Regions from separate parts of the Brevibacillus sp. FIR094 genome, predicted to be linked through region 2. Evidence: predicted binding sites of a transcription regulator. Region 2 holds the regulator's gene; the other holds the start of a gene.
The links. Region 2 encodes LexA, which represses DNA repair genes until DNA is damaged. Its sites were predicted from a motif close to CGAACATATGTTCG; they were not measured.
Positions count from the first base shown of each region.

Region 1: the regulator LexA is predicted to act here: its motif matches at 2,101-2,114, upstream of recA (recombinase RecA).

Region 1 covers NZ_JBEAES010000018.1:10,564-14,821, forward strand. The annotation lists gene ACQ5DJ_RS17210 (RecX family transcriptional regulator) at 244-885, opposite strand; gene recA (recombinase RecA) at 957-2,015, opposite strand; gene ACQ5DJ_RS17220 (DEAD/DEAH box helicase) at 2,181-3,770, opposite strand; gene ACQ5DJ_RS17225 (competence/damage-inducible protein A) at 3,779-4,258, opposite strand, start outside.
Region 2 covers NZ_JBEAES010000007.1:221,912-226,169, forward strand. The annotation lists gene ACQ5DJ_RS08165 (HelD family protein) at 1-1,205, opposite strand, end outside; gene crcB (fluoride efflux transporter CrcB) at 1,244-1,609, opposite strand; gene ACQ5DJ_RS08175 (DUF896 domain-containing protein) at 1,706-1,903, opposite strand; gene yneA (cell division suppressor protein YneA) at 1,980-2,318, opposite strand; gene lexA (transcriptional repressor LexA) at 2,478-3,101, shown strand; gene ACQ5DJ_RS08190 (DUF456 domain-containing protein) at 3,152-3,637, opposite strand; gene ACQ5DJ_RS08195 (DUF4269 domain-containing protein) at 3,746-4,258, shown strand, end outside.

The DNA.
Region 1 (4,258 bases), on a different contig from region 2:
GACATCTCCCCGCTTTCCAAGCATTCGTTTTTCATGGAGTGCTCTCACATTTGAACATTCGGCTAAAAAACAAGACCGATTTTACTCGGTCCGCTGAATCCGTACAGCTTTCGCACGGTTTTTCAGTTGTTCCATAGGCAACGAGTGAGCAAATCACAAAAAGATATGATACACCAAGTAAATACAAACCTATTTTATTATTTGTGAACAAGAATTGTCAAGATCATGCAAATAGAGTTGGCCCTAACTATCGCTTCTATGACGCAATTCTTCACGCATTTGTTGAATGATCGCATGTGAGAATCCCTTGCGCATCAGCATGGACAGCAACTTGCGTTCTTCATCGGGGTTCGGTGCACCCTCTATGCGCCGCGCCTTCTTCTCTATCAATGCTCGAGCAGCATCTAGTTCAGCCTGCCTAGACACGCCACGTACTGCGTCCTCTACAATCGCTCTATCCACTCCACGCTGGGTAAGCTCCATACGCAGCATATACGGGCTCCTCGGCTTCAATCGCAATCGCTCGTCTACCCATTGCTTCGCAAATGCTTCATCATCGATGTAGCGTTGATCCTTGCAGCGCTGGCATATCTCTTCGGCAATCTGCGTAGAAAATCCCTTCTCTATCAAATAGGAATGTAGCTGACTGCTTGTCCGCGGGCGTATGCCGAGATATCGCAGGGCACCTAAATACGCCTTGTGCTTCTCTTCTGCTACCAGGACTTCTCTGTAAAATGCTTCATCTAATTCTGTTCCTTTAAACAGGTTGTACTTTACCAGTATGTCTTCATGTACGGTAAATGCATACTCGCCTTCTACATCGATATGGTAACGGTGCTTTTGTTTGGTGTCCCGGTGGACGGCGGTAATAAGCCCGCTCTTCATCATTCTTCACTCCTTTCGCAAAAGCTAAAATAACAGCCTGTCTTATCGACAGGCTGCTGTTTACCTTCCCATTACTCCAAATCAAATGCAGGCTCTTCATCTTGCTCTGGGTCATTTACAGCTTCACCTTCTGGAACAGAACCAGGGTTTAGGCTAAAGTATTCGCGCACTTTTGTTTCAATCTGCGATGCGATGTGCGGATTTTCCTTCAGGAAGACCTTCGAATTCTCTCTACCTTGGCCGAGTCGCTCTTCGTTGAAGGAATACCAAGCACCACTCTTTTGCACGACATCAATCTCAGAACCGATGTCGAGAATGCTACCTTCTCTGGAAATACCTTCGCCGTACATGATATCCACTTCAGCAACCTTGAATGGTGGTGCTACTTTATTTTTCACGACCTTAATCTTCGTCTTGCTACCCAAAATGTCGTTGCCGACTTTGATAGATTCCGCTTTACGAACATCCAAGCGAACACTCGCGTAGAACTTCAAAGCGCGTCCACCTGGAGTTGTTTCTGGGTTACCGAACATAACTCCCACTTTTTCACGAAGCTGGTTGATGAAGATTGCAATCGTTTTGGACTTGTTGATGGCACCAGATAGTTTGCGGAGTGCTTGGGACATCAAGCGTGCTTGCAAACCTACGTGGGAATCTCCCATCTCGCCTTCGATCTCTGCTTTTGGCACGAGTGCCGCAACGGAGTCGACTACGATAATGTCTACTGCACCAGAGCGCACCAGTGCTTCCGCGATCTCCAAAGCTTGCTCACCAGTGTCTGGTTGGGACAACAGCAATTCATCGATGTTCACACCCAGCTTAGCAGCGTAAACCGGATCCAGGGCATGCTCAGCATCGATAAAAGCAGCTTGTCCACCCTGTCTTTGCACTTCTGCGATGGCATGAAGCGCTACTGTTGTTTTACCAGAAGACTCTGGTCCGTAAATCTCAACAATCCGTCCGCGTGGGAACCCACCCACACCAAGTGCGATATCTAGAGCAAGTGCACCGCTAGAAGCCGTAGAAATCTGGATGTTGGATACTTCCCCCAACTTCATAATGGAACCTTTTCCGAATTGCTTTTCTATTTGACGCAATGCACTCTCCAAAGCTGCGCGACGATCTGACAAATGGTACACACCCTTTCAATTTTCGCATCTCTTTTGCTTGTCTTCATCATACCTCGAGACAGAAGTGTTTGCCAAGTATTTTTTGCGAACAAATATTCGCATCGATAAAAAGCAGCCATTTCCTGGTTGCTCCCAGCGAAATGGCTGCTTCTCATTTCTATCGAATTAGGAACGCTTTGCTCCGCGAGGCTTTGCAGGCTCCAGATTGATTCGTTTTCCGTTGATACGCGTTTGACGCAGTGACTCATATACGAATGCCGCTACCTCTTCTGGAACCTCAACAAACGTGAAGTTCTCGAAAATGTCGATGCGACCTACTGATTTTCCTGGGATACCCACAGATTCAGAGATCTCTCGTACCAGATCCTGTGGCTTCATGTTCGCATTGCGGCCTACGTTCAGGAAGAAGCGAACCATACCTTTTGCTGCGCCTGTCTCACCAAAGTTGTACGCTTCTGCTTCCTGCCCTTGTCCCGCTTCGGTATGGAATGCCAGGTGCAATGCAGCAGCTGCTACTTTTTCAGCCGGGTATTGACCTACGAGAGCATCCGCTACTTTTTGATACATATCCGCGATTGCATCGCTTTCCAAAAGGCTAGTCAACTGTTCACGCAATTGCTCTTGTTTGCGCTCAGCCACTTCCTCCAAGGAAGGAACATTGCGAGAGAGCACTTGTGCTTTTGTCTGCTTTTGGATAAACATCATTTGTCTTACTTCACGAGGCGTAACCAGCGTCATCGCAATTCCTTTGCGACCTGCGCGACCAGTACGACCAATACGGTGTACGTAGCTCTCAGAGTCTTGTGGAATATCGTAGTTGATTACGTGAGAGACGTTTCCTACGTCGATACCGCGTGCTGCTACGTCAGTTGCGATCAAGAATTCAATCGAGCCCTCACGGAACGCATTCATGACCTTGTCACGTTGTGCCTGTGACAAGTCGCCATGCAATCCGTCCGCAAGGTATCCGCGGGATTGCAGCACTTCGGACAGCTCATCTACACCGCGCTTGGTGCGGCAGAAAATGATACCCAGCTCGACATCCTCACTGTCCAAGATGCGGCAAAGGCTCTCTACTTTGTTACGGTCAAACACTTTGTAGTATACCTGTTCGATCAATGGCGCCGTTACTTCTTCACGGCTAACCGCGATCGTTTGCGGCTGTTTCATGTAACGGGTAGCCAAACGCTTGATTTCTGGCGGCATCGTCGCAGAGAACAGCAAGGTTTGACGCTCTTCCGGCATATCTGTGATGATCGTCTCGATATCTTCGATGAAGCCCATGTCCAGCATTTCATCCGCTTCATCCAAAACGAGTGTATGCACGTGATCCAGCTTCAATGTTTTACGGCGCAAGTGGTCCATAACACGGCCAGGAGTACCTACAACGATTTGTACACCTTGACGCAGTGCACGAATTTGATGTCCGATCGATTGTCCGCCATAGATTGGCAGCGTACGAACTTTGTTGTATTTCGAGATGCGCAAGAGCTCTCCCGCAACCTGTATAGCCAGCTCACGAGTTGGGGTCAGCACAATCGCTTGTACACGATTGGCAGGCGTAATCTTTTCTACAAGTGGAATCCCGAATGCAGCAGTCTTACCAGTACCTGTCTGTGCTTGACCAATCAGGTCTCCGCCATCCAGAACTTTTGGAATGCAAGCTGCCTGAATCGGTGATGGCTCCTCGAAGCCCATATCGTGAATCGCTTGCAGAATAGATTTATGTAAAGGAAAATCGGAAAAAATCGTCATGAAAAAAATCACCTTTCTTTTTGCATTTGCAGCGCATAAAACAACGCGTATTTAGCGGCACGCCCAACGATTGCATGCCTTCTTCCGGCAAGGCGCAGTTCTTTTACAACTGTAGGTATTCCTTCTGCCGCAATCCCTACGTAAACAAGGCCAACAGGCTTGCCCTCGGAAGGATCGGGTCCAGCCACTCCCGTAACAGAAATCCCGTAAGTAGCTCCCAGCTTTTCTCTTACATGTTCAGCCAGCAATTGAGCTGTTTTCTCACTGACTGCCCCATCAGTTTGCAAAATGGAATCAGGTACTTCGAGTAGCTGATTTTTCACTTCATTGGTGTAGCAGACTACCCCGCCACGAAACACTTGCGAGCTTCCCGGCACAGAGGTAATCAACGAGGCAATTGCTCCTCCTGTGCAGCTTTCTGCACAAGCAATCGTCTCATTTCTCATTTTTAGCTCAGAAACCAGTACATCATGCAACGACGATTTCTC
Region 2 (4,258 bases):
TGGGAAAACAATTGCTTGTTCATTTCTTGTTTCAAATGCTTGCGAAGCGCTTCTACCCGTCGATGATACGGCATATTTGCGAATTGCTCCAAGAAGCATTGGAGAATAAAATCACCTGGAATGGAAAATACTTGCTTCGTTTTGTTGTATAAAAAGCTGAGCTTCTTGAAAGGAATTCTCGTTTCGACGATATGCCGAATGTATTGCTCCAGCGCCTCCCGACAAGCGAGCGATCCTTTGAAGCGAAGTCTGTTTCGCGTCATTTCTTGCTGGCGCTCATCCTGCCCCTCTTCGAAGAACAATTGAAGAGGCTTATCGGGACTCACGATTCTCCATCCTTTTGGCAGCAGAGGCTTCACAAGACGCGCTGCCCAATCTACAAAGGTAGACTGTTGAACATCATCGACTCCCAGCTCAGGTAAAACCTCGGATATATAGGTAAGAAACATCCGGTTAGGCGCAAACACCATGAACTTTTTGGACATCATGGAATCCTGGTAGTTATAAATCAAATAAGAGAGTCGGTGCAAAGCAATCGTTGTTTTTCCGCTCCCCGCTACTCCTTGCACAACAATGGGCCGTTCTTTTTCCGCCCGGATAATATCATTTTGCTCGGATTGAATCGTAGCAACGATGTCTTTTAGTCTGCTATCGTTCGCTTGATTCAGATTGGCTGCCAAAAATTCATCAATGAAGCCCTCTTGCAAAAATTCGTCAGGATGCCCCATTTCGCGATTAATCGTTTCTTTTACCGCTCCATCATAGATGCCTACGATCTTTCCGTCTTCGATCGCAAAATTACGCTTTAATCGAACTTCACCACGCACGATCTCGCGTCCCATCCGGTAAAACGCTTCTTTGCTCTCTCCGGTATAATAAAGACTGGCGATAGGCGCGCGCCAATCCACGACCACAGAATCAAACGTATCGCTGCGTACAATTCCCCGTTTTCCTATGTAGACCTGATCCAGCTCGTAGATTTCATCCTTTAAGAAATCCACTCTGCCGAAATAAGGCTTCTCTCGACCCTGATCTTCCAGGTAGCGCAATTCCTTAGCCTTTTTATAGTTAACGACCTGTTTGACATAATCATCTGTTGCCTCGTGAATATCATTGCGAAGCTGCTCCATTTCTTCGTCGATCGCTGAAATTGTTTCATCCAGCTTTTTTTGTTCCAATTCATAATCACGATGCTGTGTACTCACATTCATTCCCCCTCACATGTATCGTGTCATTGAACGCATCAGGACCATTGCCTAGCCAACCATATTCCAACCGCACAAGAAAGTAGACCGACTCCCAAACTGAGGAGAGCGTACAAAGTGCCACGCAATAGGTGGCCTTCTCCCCAAAAAGAGACCACTTCCAAGGAGAAGCTAGAGAAAGTCGTAAATCCTCCCATGACCCCCGTTGCAAATAAGAGATAGAGTGTCGGAGATAAAAAGCCACGTTCTTTCCCCAGCACGAACAAGATGCCGATGATCAAAGATCCACAAACATTGGCGATCCAGGTTCCCCACGGCCATCCCGGCTGATTCGCGAGCAAAGACAATAGGTAGCGCAAAAGAGAGCCAACTGCTCCACCAACCGCCACAGCTATCCACGCCATCGCTTTCCCTCCCTTGCTATCAATGCCTTATGTTTGTCACAGAAAAAGACACCCTAGCGTCAAGCGAGGATGTCTGTCGTATCAGTAATTGTTATCTTACTGTTTTGGCTTATTTTCTTCAAGGTCTTCCACATATCGGATGGAATCCAAATTTGCTCTCAATGAAAGCTTAACGGCGTCAATGTACTTTTGGCGCAATGCTTTTTGTTCGAGCTTTTCCTCTTCGGTCAAACCTTCTTCGCGCGATTTTTTGACCAATTCGTTGATGCGTTTAATTTCTGCGTCAGATACCACTGCTGGTTCCTCCCACTCTGTAGTAGTGCCGCTTCATTATACCACATTCGAATGATCCCGCAAGACAGCCGAACACTTACGGAGTATCGGGAAGGATGAGAGTCTGACCTGGGTAAATCCTGTTGTTCTCTAAGCCGTTCGCATCCTTAATCTCTATTATATAGTCGCGAACATCCATATGCTCGTCTGTATTGTATTGAACTGCTAACGACCATAGGCTATCTCCAGATTGTACCGTTACTTCTATGCCTTGTGGATCCTCTATTGGAGAAGAAGCAAACACTAGTTCGGTCAACAAATAAAAAAAGAGAGTAAATGTAATAAGAAACAAGAGAGCTTGTCCTCTCGTGATACCAAAACGAACAAGACGTTCTTCTTTTTTCTCGAAACGATTACGTACTGTCAATGAATTCATAATAATGGCCTCCTCACAAACATATGTTCTGATCAGTAGCCTCATAATAAATGAGAACATATGTTCATGTCAACAATGAATCGAACTTATGTTTGTCGAACGCAAGCTCCCATGGTATAATATAGGAAAATATGTTCGAGAAATCAGGGGTGTCTTTCTATGTCAAAATTATCGAGTAGACAACAAGCCATCATCGAGTTCATACGAAAGGAAGTTCGTGATAAAGGATATCCGCCTTCTGTACGTGAAATTGGGGAGGCTGTTGGACTAGCTTCCAGCTCAACGGTACATGGGCATTTGGCACGCTTGGAGAAAAAAGGCCTCATTCGTCGAGATCCTACCAAACCTCGTGCCATCGAATTGCTATCAGATGAAGATCGTTTTCAAGACAATTTCGAAGACTCAGTCGTCCGTGTGCCAGTAATCGGCAAAGTAACCGCTGGACAACCGATTACAGCCATTGAGGATGTGGAAGAATACTTCCCGCTTCCAGACAATATCGTGACTTCTGACAAGGTCTATATGCTGCGCGTCTCCGGGAACAGTATGATTGATGCCGGGATTCTCGACGGAGACTACGTCATTGTTCGCCAACAGCACGTAGCGAACAATGGTGACATTGTCGTAGCCATGACAGAAGAAGATGAAGCGACCGTTAAAAGATTTTTCAAAGAAAAAAATCACTTCCGTCTCCAACCGGAAAATGCCACGATGGAACCGATCATCCTTGAGCATGTCACCATTCTCGGTAAAGTCATCGGTGTTTATCGACTCATTCACTAGTTTCCACGTAAAAAAGGACAGCCTAGGCTGTCCTTTTCGTTTTCTATCTATTATCTGGCGATAAAAAACCAGATGATCATCGTAACTTGCAGGATCACTTTTACGACTGCACTTCCCAAAAATCCGATCAGTGAGCCTACGCCCGCTTTCACTGCTCGCTCCATCGACTGCTTCTGCACCACCAACTCTACGAGAACGACGAATACGAACGGCAAGATCAGCATACCAAACGGTGGGAAAACGAAAATCCCGAGAACAATTCCGACCGCAGCAGCAATGGACGACCACTTGGACCCTCCGTATCTTTTCACGAAATACATATTCGTCAGCAAGTCAGCACCGTAAAGCAGAATACTTAGAACGACCATTCCCCACCAAAAGGATGCCGGCAATCCCGCTCCCGGGTCTGCAATGAAAAAGTGATAGAGCAAAAAGCCCGCCCACAGTAATATCGTATCAGGTAAAACGGGTAAGAAAATTCCTGCGATGCTTAGCAAGAACAATAACACAACCACTACCCACAAAAATATTTCCATCTACTACACTCCCTTCCTTTAGGTATACGAGTGATTACCGATTTCGTTGCGTACTTATTCACTTTTGTCTAAACTATTTTAAAAGAAAGTAGACAGGGAGGTAGTCTCATGAGAAATTGGCATGATCTCTCTTACTTGGGCAGAGGAACCATGCGTCAAAAAGCAGCGTGGGAAGCGATTCAACAGACGCACATTATGAAAGTACTATCCGATTACCGTCCAGTGCTTGCCGGAACCATCCCATTGGACATTGACGTCAAACAAAGCGATCTGGATATTATTTGCGAGAGTCATAATCTGGAACAGTTTGAGCAGGCTGCTCGTACAGCATTTGGCTACTTGCTCGGATTTGAAGTGACACACCTAGATGTAAAAAGTATTCCCACGTGCGTTATCTCGTTTTTCACAGCTGACTTTTGGTTTGAATTGTTTGCTCAACCGGTAGCTGTCGAAAAGCAAAACGCCTATCGTCATATGGAAATCGAAGCACGATTGTTAGAAATAGGAGGCTTGGATGCGTACCAACACATCAGGGCTCTGAAGCAAAGCGGCATCAAAACAGAGCCTGCATTTGCTCGATACTTTCAGATTCCGGGTGATGATCCATACGAGGCCTTGTTG